4 regions of the Shewanella sp. 10N.286.52.B9 genome follow, and region 3 is predicted to be linked to each of the others. Evidence: predicted binding sites of a transcription regulator. Region 3 holds the regulator's gene; each other region holds the start of a gene.

Region 1 (3,425 bases), on a different contig from region 3:
AAATCATGGTTAGGTCAGCCTTACCCCAGACAACTTTACAAACTAATAATGCTGAAACTGCACCGAAAGCGGCTGCTGAGTTAGTGTTTACAAAAATCTTAGCCACTGCTGAAGCATTTTCTGCGTCTGAGACTAATAATTGTGAACCACCGTTAAAGCCAAACCAACCCATCCATAAGATAAACATACCTAATGTCGCCATTGGTAAGTTTGAACCTGGGATAGGATGAACTTCACCATTTGGGCCATACTTACCTTTACGAGCACCCAGTAATAGTACTCCTGAGATAGCTGCTGCTGCACCGGCCATATGTACAATACCACTACCAGCGAAGTCAACGAAACCAGCAGCAGAAAGGAAGCCACCGCCCCAAGTCCAGTAACCTTCAATTGGGTAGATAACCGCGGTTAATACCACTGCAAAGATTAAGAAAGACCAAAGCTTCATTCGCTCTGCAACTGCACCAGACACAATTGACATTGCCGTTGCAACAAATACAACTTGGAAGAAGAAGTCAGACTCCAGCGCATGATCTGCATCAGCGGCTTGTGAGCCAATTAATGAACCAAATGATGGTAACCAGCCACCTTCAGTGTTATCGACATACATGATGTTGTAACCCACTAACAGGAACATCACACAGGCGATTGAATATAAACATACATTTTTAGTTAAAATTTCTGTGGTATTTTTTGAACGAACTAAGCCCGCCTCAAGCATTGCAAAACCTGCTGCCATCCACATGACAAACGCACCTGATATTAGAAAATAAAACGTATCTAATGCGAAACGTAATTCGGTGACGGTTGTGCCTAACGTTGCTAACTCTTCCATTACATTCCCCTTATAGTGCTTCGTTATCTAGCTCACCCGTACGGATACGGATAGCTTGCTCAAGATCAGTAACAAAAATTTTGCCATCGCCAATCTTGCCGGTATGAGCCGCTGTCGTAATGGCTTCAATTAACATATCTAAGTTTTCTGCTTTAGTAGCAATTTCCAACTTCACTTTAGGAAGAAAGTCGACTTGGTATTCTGCGCCACGATATAGCTCAGTGTGACCTTTTTGACGACCGAAACCTTTTACTTCGGTAACAGTCATTCCTTCAATGCCCATGCTTGCAATAGCTTCACGGACATCATCCAATTTAAATGGCTTGATGATAGCGCTGACGAGTTTCATCTCGACCTCCAAAAGTGTGATTGTTATAAATTTGTTTACAAATACAATTCAATCATCAGGCCAACCATGTAAAGCCATGATTCGTATAGCATTTTAAAATATAAGTTAAATAAAAAAGTCTTTTAATGCACTAATAAGGTGCAACTTTAATTTGGCGCGCACAACATTAGAGCGAAGCGTTTATAACTATTTGAATACTTGATAATAAGAATTACGCAGTTAAAAAAGTGTCAAAATGAACAAAGAAAAGCTGTGCGGAAGGGGGGGGATGTTACTGATATAAAAATAAACACATTAAAGAAAGCATAAATAAAAAGACCTTCTAATGAAGGCCTTTTTATTTGCAGATTAGCTTTTAAAAATTTATAAGCTGCCAACCGTGTCAGTTGCTTCTGCTGAACTTGCAACCTCATCAGTCGTCTCTTCAGCGAGTAGATCTGCCATTAAGCTATCAACTTGAGGCTGACTGACCACTTCATCTTCAACTGCTACAACAGCCTCATTCACACTGACAAGCAAGTCTTCAGTTTCATCAGCTAAAGCAGTTTCTGTCACTTCAAGTTCTGCTTCTGTTTCAGCTGATGCAGTTGCTTGCATTTCAATTGCCGAGTCAGGCGCATCATTTGCAGTAGTCACAATTTCAGACTCGTCAATATCAGTGGTAAGCGCAACACTAACTGAAGGCTCAAGTACTTCATCTGCCTTAGCAAGTTCAATTTGGTTTTCTGCTGGCTGTATTTGCTGTGGTTCAATATCAATAACCGTCGTTGCCGGTTTCACCACTGAAGCTGTAACAGGCTTTGATTCAATCAATTGAGTCAATTCATCTTTTTTATAAACCGCGCCAGCAATTGCAGCAACAGCGATAGCCGCGACAAATAGCTTAGCACCTGAACCTGATGATTTCTCTTGAGCCTTTCTCGCCGCTTCTGCTGCAGCAAGTTGAGCTTGAGGATTCGGTTGCGGCTTAATCTCAAGTTTTGACTTAGGCTTAGGTTCTGCAACTGGCTTCGGGTTATTATGAGCATCTGTATTTACTTGAGGCTCTACTCGAGAATTTGCAGTTGCAGCGCTACTACCACTGGTCTGTGAATTAATTTCTGCAAGAGTCTGTGGTTTAATCTGAGTTGTGGCAGGTGCAGGTTCAGCCTTAACATCGACTTTCTTAGGTTCGGCTTTATTAACATCTGTTTTCACCTGAACCGCTACGGTAGTTTTTACTACAGGCTCTGGCTTAAGATTGTTAAAATGTCCCTTATTTGCAGCTTGAGCTATCGGCGCCTCTGCAACAGGCGCTTCAGTCTTTGGGAAAGCATAGGCTTCTGTGACTTGTGCTTCTGGCTTATCTTCAACAGTTGCTTGGGGCAATACGCCTTCTTCAGGGCCCTTGGTTCTGGCACCTAAAAATTGACCACCATCATAAATTTCCATTTTATGGCTAGATACATCACCTTCAACTACACCAGAGCTTACAATCACTAAACTGTTGCAATGTAATTTACCTTTAAATTCACCACAAACTCTTAATTCTTGACAAAAAAGCTCACCGTCAATTTCGCCACCAACTTCAATTTTAACTTGGTCTGTTGAACGAATAACACCTTTAACTTTACCGGCAACCAAAGCAGGTCCCTGTACAGTCATATCTCCATCCAATGAAGTATCAGGGCCAATAAAAGTAACCCCATTTCCTTTGTTATTCATACCAATCAGTTTCCTTTATTATTAATTTTGACATATACTAAACCAACTTTATTAAAACAACAAATAACATTTCTTTTACATAAGTTGCAGGTCAATTCCGAGCTTTTCGCTTTAAAAGTAAAACTTAATAGTTTAATGTATCGGCTATTAGTAAAAGAGCCTGTCTTTAATATATAAATTTGCTATTGAACGGATTTTCAATAGTAGCCCAAATAACAGGGATGTAGCCGAAATGATTTTTTCAGATGTGATTTTTAAACAACTTCCAGAACCACAGGCCCTGCAAGTATCTAAAATCTCAGGATTACTCAATATTGAAACCGCCTTCTATGACTCACTAAACTTTGCCTGTAAAGCTGCCGATAAAAGGCCAAAATTTCTTATTCACTATTTAGAAGCCCCTCATAAACACGCCTATTTAATTTCAGCTGATATTCTTACAACAGGTAAGCATTTAGTTTTTTGTCCTAATCTTAATATAGAATGCGAAACCTTATTGATATCCAACGGCTTTCATGGCGCACTCACATTGAATGC
Region 2 (3,425 bases), on a different contig from region 3:
GGTTTTTTTGTACTTCAGTTAAGTTAATTTAAATGACTGGATTTAAATAATTAAATTTAACTAAAAGTAAGTCACATGCTTAATCGTTCTAGGCCTATTTTGCTGCTGATATAGGCTCCATACCTGTGAAAAATCCAGTTCTAACTCAGTCACATACATATCACCAGCCGGATAGCTTTTGACCACTTTCGCGCCTTTAATCATGCCCGAGACACTGGCGGTAACGGTTTGCTTATTCAGCAACCAATCATCGACCTGGCTACTGGCATCAATCTGCTGGCCATACACTTGCTCAGCCAGTTCCCGATAAGCGGCAATTTTAGACGCTTGCATCGCCATTAACACCTTGTGAGATTGCTCTGTTGCCGGTTGCGTTGCTAACGGCGCATAACCAATAGCGGTTAGTTTAGGAAATTGTTTAGGCGCCTCGGTTTCCCATTGCACATACTTGTCGTTTACCGCACACCCGGACAAGGTGAGGGCTGCTGTCAGGGCTGCAAACAGTATTGCCTTCATTGGTTATCTCCTAAAATAGTCACGCTTGCCATACCTGCATGCTCGTTTCGATACAAGATGCCGTCTTTTGAAATCACCTTATTGGCAGGTGTTAAATAGCCTGGCAGGCTGTGGGTTTTAACAAAGGTTTGTACCGCTGACACTACTCGATTATTGCTAGTATTGACAATTCTGGCATTGACCACCACGCCCTCTGAGGTAGTGCCCATGGTGGCTACGACCACATGGGATACCGCTAAATCTGTGGCAAGCTGCTTCCAGTCGCGGCTTAAAATAAACTCACCCTCCGCAGTGGCGCGAAGTGAACTAGCCACATTCATATCAACAAGATTAAATTCATTGGCATGAAATGCAGTCAACATGCCTTGCTGCAATTGCTGCCCCAGCAAATTAGTTTGTCCGTAATCATCAAGCATGACAGGTGTGGTGATCAGCAGTGGTTGATCAGCTCGTAAGCTGTCGTTTTGTAGCACTAATTCATTGACAATTTTTTCCGCCAAGCGGTTAACCCCAGCTTTGGGCGCTATGCCTGACTGCTGAATATCGTAGTGAATAACATGATCCGTTTTGGGCTCAGACTCATACCAAAAATTCATCTCATAGCCTTCATTGACATAAGATAAATCATCATACTCTGTCGGTTGTGAGCCAGCACAAGCTGTCATCAACATCATGATTGGAAGTAAACCAATTCGGCGCATATTGCATTCCTGTATTTAACTCAAGCATTGCTATGGGCTAAGGCGTTTGAGGCCTAAAGGTTAAAAATGAATTCTAAAAACACTATCGGCAATCAGGATAAAAACTTTAGATAATTAATCCCTTTCAGCATTGGCTTAACGACTTATATATTGAAAACCAATAACAGGCACATTCTTTGCATTTATTCTCAAACAATCGCTCCTAGTACTTTAACGCCATAAACTTGGCACTGTATTAGTCGTTCATCGTTATCTTTAAGCAAGTGATTAATATGAAAATATGCAGTAAAACAACCCAGCGACTCTACTCCGCAGCCATATTGCTGTTTGTCAGTATCTTGAGTCTGCCGTTAAAAGCTGAAATTATTGAAGTAACAGGCCATGCGAATATCATTAATGGCAATGTAGATAAGGCGCGTGAAGTGGCGATCAGCCAAGCGCTAAGCTATGCCAGCATGCAAGCTGGGGTTGGTGTTAACGTTAATAGTCAATACATCTCGGGTCAGGGGCAGTTAAGCCAAGATGCATTTCAGTTTAGTCATATAGGACAAGACAATAATATTGAACTGGTATCTGAAATGCTCACCAGCACTGACATTACTGTATTACTAAGATTAGATCTTCAAGACGACTCAGCTCAGCAATGCCGAGGTCAGCAATTAAGAGCGGCAATAATGGTGCCTCAGGCCAGTATTCAAGATCGCGCTCAATTACGTTATGGTCAGTTATTAAACTTTACTCAAGCACTATCACAACAGTATGGCGTGCTACTAAATAGTCACTCCCATAATAGCTTTGCCCGCATTCACGCCGATGAAGCACTAGATCACAGCAATGAGTTAATCAATTTTAAAGGTAATCGCATCCCAAGTTGGTTAGGCGAAATCACCGATAGCCAATATATCTTACAACCAGAAATCCTCGATATGTCAACCGAGCCCACCTCAGGATTAATGTTTGGCTTATTTCACGGCTATCCACAAAGACAAATCAGCTTTAAGTTAACTTTGTATCACGCTATTAGCGGTGAAAAAGTCTGGAGTAAAGATTACTCAGCACAGGCGCAGTGGGAGTTTGAACGTGACGAAACCGTATCACCCACCACTAAACGTTTTTGGCGCTCAAGCTATGGCCAAACGGTTAACCAGCTTATGCAGCAAAGCACTGCTGACATTGATAATTTGCTAAATTGTCGCCCACTGCTGGGACAAATTGTGGCTAAACAAGGCAATAGAATAATTATTAACTTAGGCCGTAAGCACCATGTGAGAGCCGGTGATAGCTTTCAAATTGTATTGCAACAAAATATCCCAGACAGAGTGAATTTAATGCGCGCCGTTGCCACACCAAACCGCGCAACAGTCACTATTGATCAAGTATCAGAAGAAAGTGCCACCGCAGTATTACAAGGCATAGACGCAACAGGGAATATTCAAATACAAGATATCGTGATTAAGATTTAAGCAACTAAATTTAAAGCCTTTTAATCAAGATTAAAACTTGTATAATTGCGCTTAGTCTCCCTATAGCTCAACAGGATAGAGCAGTCGCCTCCTAAGCGATCGATCAGGGTTCGAGTCCTTGTGGGGAGACCAATTATGCCCATTTTATTATATTAATCAACACCTTATCTTCTTACACGCAATCCTGTGTCACCCCTGTGTCACCACGGAAAAAGATTTTTTTACCACTTCTTATTATAACTATTTCGAATAACCCCAGTTTTAAAGCATTCACTTCAATTATGGACTTTTCGCCCTATTTCTAATAGTTTTCCTATATTAAAAAAGGAAAGTGACCCAATGAGCGATTTATTCAATTCTTTCATAAGTACCGATGATTTTGTCTTTCTTCTATCATCAACCCCATTACCATTGCAGCCTTATTTACTAGCTATTAATGAATTATCTGAACTACCAATTCAACAAGAATATTATGGAAGTATTGATGGTGAAATTCAGCTTAATGATTTACACCTTCCATTTAGCCAAGGCCTTCCATCTTTGATAGATGTGACTCATAAAAAAGACCCTATTAAAGAGCTAGCAAAAATTGAAGGGATTGAACAAACATTAGAAAGCGAACAACAATCAGCTACCTCAGCACTTGCCAGCTTGTTTACTCCGTTAAGAGAGCTTGAACCTCTGAGTGATATAAAGCTTATTCAAAAATTCGCGAATGCTTCTTCCTTAGCTACTGCATTTTGCA
Region 3 (3,425 bases):
ACAACCAATGGCAATGGTCAGGTAGCTGCGGTTATTACGCTCTAAATGTGGCATCCAAGTGTCAAAAAGGTTTTCAATTTGCCAGATAAACTTATTCACCAAAGGCTGTCGCTCTAAGAACTCTTGCACGGGCGCATCTAGGCCTGTGTAGGGCCTTAACTCAAGCTCCCAGTGCGGATTCGGTAAAAAGCGCACATCAAACATAAAGTCTGCTTCAGCCGGCATGCCATGCTTAAAGCCAAATGACTCAAAATGTACCACTAATTCTTTATCAACACTGCCTAGCAAGATTTGCCGAACATGATCGCTCAATTCGTAGATATTAGTTTGCGAGGTGTCGATATAGTGATCAACCATTTTGGCTATGGGTTCGAGTAACCGCCCCTCAAGCTTAATGGCTTCTTGTAACGAAATTTGATTCTTAGACAGTGGGTGTAATCGGCGGGTCTCACTAAAACGCTTCAGTAACACTTTATCGTTGGCGTTTAAAAAGAAACTGGTAATGCTGGTATCGTCAGACAGTAAAGCAATTTGCTCTTTGAGTACTTTGCCTTGCTCTTCGATATTACGCACATCGACGCTAATGGCGACAAGCTCGTTACTATCTTTAAGCTGTTCAAGCAGGCTGCCAATCAGTGGCAGTGGCAGGTTATCAACACAGTAATAACCTAAATCTTCAAGCACTCTCAGTGCGACTGATTTTCCTGAACCTGAACGTCCCGATACGATGACAAGTTTCATGCAGTAATAACCTGATAAAGTTCTGTAGCGTCATGACTCTTTCGAAGTCGTTTAAGTATCAATTTATCACTGAGTTTCTCTGCCATGCTAGATAATGTGCTTAGGTGTTGCTGGCACTGATCTGCAGGTACAAGAAGCGCAAATAAAATATCTACAGGTTGCTTGTCTATGGCATCAAAGGCGATTGGCTCTTCGCATTTGATTAAAATAGCAATGGGTTCTTCGATATTATCTAAGCGCCCATGTGGAATTGCTATGCCATTTCCTATACCTGTACTGCCCATTTTTTCACGCGCTATTAGACTTTCAAAAATAGCCTGTGAAGAAAGGGTTGGGTACTGGGCAGCCATTAAATTGCTGATTAATTCCAGTACCTTTTTCTTACTGCCCGGAGTGGCACAGGTAGTGCACGCCGGCTGCAGGATGGTACGAAGTTCCATCGTTAATGCTTAGTGAGTTTCTCTTTATGTTTAATTACCTGACGGTCTAGCTTATCTATCAGGGCGTCTATTGCCACATACATATCAGCGTTACGCGATACAGCAAACACTTCACCGCCTTTTAGGTGCAGTTTGGCTTCGGCAATCTGTTGTAGCTTTTGAACATCGAGCACAACGTGAACATTATTGATCTGTTCGAAGTGTCGTTCAAGCTTTGAAAATTTTGTTTGCACGTATTCCCGTAAAGATTGAGTTATTTCAATATGGTTTCCAGTCAGGTTAATTTGCATAGGTCATCCTCCAATAACAAAAGTTATAAGCTTTTGCGTTGGTTTGAGGGAGGGATGAGCATTGCCTCTCGATATTTGGCTATCGTACGTCGAGCAACGTTAATCCCTTGTTCAGCCAATAGTGTCGCCATTTTACTATCACTAAGAGGCTTTTTCGGGTTTTCTGCAGCTACGAGCTTTTTAATAAATGCGCGAATTGCTGTAGAAGAGCATTCTCCACCATCATCGGTACTTACATGGCTTGAGAAAAAATATTTTAGTTCAAAAAGTCCACGGGGGGTATGCATGTATTTTTGGGTCGTGACCCGTGAAATGGTCGACTCGTGCATTTCAACCGCTTCAGCAATATCATTGAGCACCATCGGCTTCATGGCTTCTTCACCGAACTCAAAGAAACCTTGCTGAAATTGTACGATACAGTTAGCCACTTTTAGTAAGGTTTCATTACGGCTATCGATGCTTTTGATAAACCATTTAGCTTCTTGTAAATGACCACGAATAAATTGGCTGTCAGCTTGGCTTGAACCGCCTTTGGCCATAGCTGCATATTGCTGATTAACGCCAATTTTAGGCATGTTATCGGGATTTAGCTCGACCACCCAGCGACCATTCTTTTTAAGTACAGTAACATCAGGAATGACGTACTCATCTTTAATGGGGGTAATTTGCAAGCCTGGACGTGGATTGAGCGTTTGAATAAATTCAATGGCTTCACGTAAATCATCTTCTTTAAGCTTGGTTTTACGCATCAGTAACCTAAAGTCACGACCGGCGATTAAATCAAGATGATCTTTAATCAGTAACTTAACATTATCTATGCAAGGAATTTCATTAGGGTATTGGCCTAATTGAATTAATAGACACTCACTTAAATCTCGCGCTGCAATGCCGACGGGATCGAAGTGTTGTACCCGTTTAAGTACAGCTTCAACTTCATCGAGTTCGATATCGTCAGTGCCTAAGGATTGCAAAATGTCTTCAACGCTCTGGGTGAGGTAACCGCGCTCATCAATGGCATCAATAATGGCGGTTGCAATCACTAAGTCATTTTCAGAAAAGGGAGTGAGGTTTTTTTGCCATTCAAGATGCTCATACAAGCCTTCACTGGTTTCGCCTTGAAACGGCATATCATTACCGCTCGATACTGCGCCAGAGCCAGAAGTAGGCGAGGCGGTATACACCTCATCCCATGTGGTATCCATAGGGAGTTCTTCAGGCATAGAATCTTTAGTGAGCGATTCAGTGGTATCAACCGTTGAGGTGTCTTTTTCTATGGTGACTTGGCTATTATCACTAAAATCGGTGTCAGTTTGCAGGGCGTTTTCTTTTACGGGCTCTTTGGCTTTAGTGAATTCGTCTTCAAGCTCTAATAGCGGGTTTGAATCAAGTGCTTGTTGAATTTCTTGCTGTAGCTCCAATGAGGAAAGTTGCAATAAGCGAATCGCTTGTTGCAACTGTGGGGTCATGGTTAAGTGTTGACCCATTTTGAGTTGGAGTGAGGCTTTCATGTACCGCTTGTCCCTAATTGAATTACATCATCGCGACGAACAGTGTGGGCGCTAGTTTATGATCCTAGAAAAATAGACTAGATTAAGGTTTGTTGTTGGCCGCGAATGCCATACTAAAAACTGAATAGTGCTAACTATAGCTTGAATTGTTCACCTAAGTATACCGACCTAACTTGCTGATTGACTAAGATCTCAGCAGGTGTTCCTTCAGCAATCAAGTTTCCGTGACTCACAATATATGCTCGCTCACACACATCAAGTGTTTCACGGACATTATGGTCGGTAATTAGCACCCCTAAACCACGGCTTTTAAGTTGTTGAATAATTTTCTTGATGTCGATTACTGAGATAGGATCTACCCCTGCAAAAGGTTCATCTAATAAAATAAACTTAGGATTTGCCGCTAATGCGCGTGCAATTTCAACTCGGCGACGCTCGCCTCCCGA
Region 4 (3,425 bases), on a different contig from region 3:
AGGTATTGATGACCATCGGCCACAGACTACAGAGGGTGACGGTTAACATGGAGTTGATAAATGATTTAGAGAACATAGGATCTGGTGACACATATAACGCGCTCACCACCATGGTCACCAACGGCAACCATGCCAGTGGTGACACAGGTTTGAATATTTGCACTATCGGATTAACCGCTGCATTAACGGTTTTACTTAACCCCATCCAGATCCCCATGGGGATAGCAATAATGGCGGCTAGTATAAACCCAGACATAACCGTGATAAGTGAGGTCACTATCTGATCGAAGAAGGTTTCCTTACCGGTATACGTTCTGGTTTTCGCTTGATAACTGGGATCGGCAGCCAGCCTTGCATTATTGCGAACTTGTTGGCGCTCATAAAAAGCCACCGCCTTTTCTCGCTCGGCATTATGCTCTTGGTAAAGCCCATCGAACTGACCTATAACAGCCACAGGACCAGGAAACTTACCTAGGGATGTATTAATATTATTGGCTGTAATTGACCAAATAACCAAAAACACGGTAATACCGATGAGCGGTAATAATAATGCTTTGCTCATTGCCGCTGATTTGGCTAACAACGAAGTTACAGCCGACTTATCCATAGGGAGTCTCTGCGCTAATCTTGCAATGGTTGTCATAGGTCTATCCTCACTTCGATAGCTCTTACTTGCATAAAATCTGAATCAAACTCGACATAAAACTCGAGATAAAGTACTTAAGCTCAGGCTTACAGTTTGTCGCCTTGTTTTAATCCGATACTGAACTTGTTGATATAGGCATTCGGTGCACTACCGTCATACACAATGTCATCAATAAAATGTTGCTGCGGCTTTTTAAAGCCCGTTTCAGTAGCAAAGTCAGGGAAGTGTTTGGCATCAATACTTTTATCATCAATTAACGATTGCGCCGCTTTGGCATAGATATCTGGACGGTAAACCTTGGCAGCTATCTCTTTGTACCAAGTATCAGGCTTATCATCTGAAATCTGTCCCCAACGACGCATTTGGGTTAAGTACCAAATCGCATCTGAGTAATATGGGTAGGTTGCGTTATAACGAAAGAACACGTTGAAATCAGGCACCGCGCGCTTATCACCTTTCTCATATTCAAAGGTGCCCGTCATGCTATTGGCAATCACATCGTAATCAGCGCCAACATAGTTAGATTGAGATAAGATTTTCACAGCTGCTGGGCGGTTAGCATTGTTGTTTTCGTCTAACCATTTAGCCGCTTTAATTAATGCTCTAGTTAAGCGAATAGTGGTGTTTGGATACTTTTCAGCAAATTCTGCAGTAATACCAAATACTTTTTCAGGGTTATCTTTCCAAATTTCATAATCGGTAACCACTGGCACCCCGATGCCTTTAAATACCGCTTGTTGGTTCCAAGGCTCACCAACGCAGTAGCCATAGATAGTGCCAGCTTCAAGGGTTGATGGCATTTGTGGTGGCGGCGTAACAGATAAGTAAGCTTCAGCGTCAAGTTGCCCTGAAGTATCACCTTTGTGAGGCGCATAAAAACCGGGGTGAATACCACCAGCGGCTAACCAATAACGTAGTTCATAGTTGTGGGTAGAGACTGGAAATACCATGCCCATTTTAAAGGGCTTACCTTGCTCGTTATATTTATCTACCACAGGTTTGAGCGAGTCTGCTTTAATGGGATGAACCGGTTTACCATCAGCATTTTTAGCGATGTTAGGCTTCATTTGCGCCCAAATATCATTGGATACAGTAATAGCATTACCATTTAAATCCATTGAAAAAGGCGTAATGATATGGGCTTTGGTACCATAACCAATCGTGGCTGCAATAGGCTGACCTGCTAGCATATGCGCCCCATCTAAGCGGCCATCAATCACGCCGTCCAGTAACACTTTCCAGTTAGCTTGAGCTTCGATGGTGACGTATAAGCCTTCTTCTTCGAAATAACCATTTTCATAAGCGATAGCGATAGGCGCCATATCGGTCAGTTTAATAAAACCAAATGTCAGCTCTTCTTTTTCAGGAAAGCCTACTTCTGCAGTGGCAACATTAACTTGCATCGCTGCACCAATACTTAGCGCGACCGCAAGCTGTTTAAAAGACGTTTTCCAGTTCATCGTTTATCCCTTTTAAGTTTAAAATGACTTAAAACAAAAAAGGCGCTTTAATTATCCCTAAGGAATAATTAAAGCGCCTTTGCTTTATCGTTAATGTGTTCCATCTTGTCGCTCTGCATAAATATTCAACAAACTGCAGATTAAACCAATAAATAGTCTCAATGACGAGTATTGTTGTCATAGTCCATTCAGTAACCATGCCATAAATGTAAACCTCTGTTATAAATGATTAAATGTGTTTGCAACTGAAAAACCTATTGCCCCTAAGCGTCCATAACGGTGCAAGATAAAATACTGTTGCACTTTTTTGGGCAGCATTTAACTTTAGACTAGCACCGGAACTTGGGGTTTAGTTGCTGACTGTGTAGGTGATTGCGTATGTGATTGTGATTGTGATTGTGATTGTGATTGTGTTAGTCGCAGAGTAAATGATTAAGTCATGGCTGTGTCGATAACTAAACCGATAGATAAGCAAATGAAATTGAGCTACCGATATAAAAAAGCCACTTAATCTGGTGATTAAGTGGCTTTTATTTAGCAACTAATGCGAGTAACTAATCTGAATCACTAACTTAAGCTAATTGAGACGCATTAGCTGATGGTTACTCTTGTTGAAACAACTCTGGTTAGCCTAATACCGCAAGTAGTACACCTGCAGCAACAGCACTACCTAATACACCAGCCACGTTTGGCCCCATAGCATGCATCAGCAAGAAGTTTTGGTTATTAGCTTCAAGACCTACCTTGTTAACAACGCGCGCCGCCATCGGCACTGCAGAAACTCCTGCTGCGCCAATCAATGGGTTAACTTTGCCACCAGATAGCTTAGACATGAACTTCGCCATTAATACCCCTGAAGCAGTACCAATACTAAATGCCACGGCACCTAAAATAAGAATACCCAAGGTTTCAATGCGTAAGAACTGTTCTGCCTGTAATTTAGAGCCTACAGCTAAACCTAAAAAGATAGTCACAATATTGATAAGCTCGTTTTGCGCGGTAGAAGATAGTCTATCAACCACGCCAGACTCACGCATTAAGTTACCTAAACAGAACATGCCCACTAAAGGCGACGCCGCTGGTAGGAACAAAATCGTTAGACCGACAACCATCAAGGGAAAGATAATTTTCTCTTTCTTACTGACTTCACGTAGCTGCTCCATTTTGATGCTACGCTCTGACTCATTGGTTAATAGACGCATAATTGGCGGCTGAATTAACGGCACTAATGCCATGTATGAATAAGCTGCAACAGCAATCGCACCTAATAAATCAGGGGCTAGTTTTGAGGCTAAGAAAATCGCAGTTGGACCATCTGC

What was found. The regulator sigma-54, encoded in region 3, starts transcription at its own class of promoters, with help from an activator protein. The targets are predictions, from matches to a motif close to GTTGGCACGNNNNTNGNNT.
Region 1: the regulator sigma-54 is predicted to act here: its motif matches at 1,231-1,249, upstream of BCU91_RS05385 (P-II family nitrogen regulator).
Region 2: the regulator sigma-54 is predicted to act here: its motif matches at 1,381-1,399, upstream of BCU91_RS02060 (flagellar assembly protein T N-terminal domain-containing protein).
Region 4: the regulator sigma-54 is predicted to act here: its motif matches at 2,293-2,311, upstream of BCU91_RS08065 (CmpA/NrtA family ABC transporter substrate-binding protein).

Annotation. Positions count from the first base shown of each region.
Region 1 covers NZ_MCTY01000071.1:2,373-5,797, forward strand. Annotated here, with positions in the region: gene BCU91_RS05380 (ammonium transporter) at 1-835, opposite strand, end outside; gene BCU91_RS05385 (P-II family nitrogen regulator) at 846-1,184, opposite strand; gene BCU91_RS05390 (polymer-forming cytoskeletal protein) at 1,548-2,888, opposite strand; gene BCU91_RS20535 (response regulator transcription factor) at 3,121-3,425, shown strand, end outside.
Region 2 covers NZ_MCTY01000022.1:7,275-10,699, reverse strand. Annotated here, with positions in the region: gene BCU91_RS02070 (LPP20 family lipoprotein) at 61-516, opposite strand; gene BCU91_RS02065 (FlgO family outer membrane protein) at 513-1,217, opposite strand; gene BCU91_RS02060 (flagellar assembly protein T N-terminal domain-containing protein) at 1,490-2,680, shown strand; tRNA gene BCU91_RS02055 (tRNA-Arg) at 2,737-2,812, shown strand; gene BCU91_RS02050 (hypothetical protein) at 3,020-3,425, shown strand, end outside.
Region 3 covers NZ_MCTY01000190.1:54,640-58,064, reverse strand. Annotated here, with positions in the region: gene rapZ (RNase adapter RapZ) at 1-741, opposite strand, end outside; gene ptsN (PTS IIA-like nitrogen regulatory protein PtsN) at 738-1,181, opposite strand; gene hpf (ribosome hibernation promoting factor) at 1,184-1,471, opposite strand; gene BCU91_RS14340 (RNA polymerase factor sigma-54) at 1,495-2,979, opposite strand; gene lptB (LPS export ABC transporter ATP-binding protein) at 3,114-3,425, opposite strand, start outside.
Region 4 covers NZ_MCTY01000136.1:31,960-35,384, forward strand. Annotated here, with positions in the region: gene BCU91_RS08060 (ABC transporter permease) at 1-562, opposite strand, end outside; gene BCU91_RS08065 (CmpA/NrtA family ABC transporter substrate-binding protein) at 733-2,049, opposite strand; gene BCU91_RS08070 (sodium ion-translocating decarboxylase subunit beta) at 2,733-3,425, opposite strand, start outside.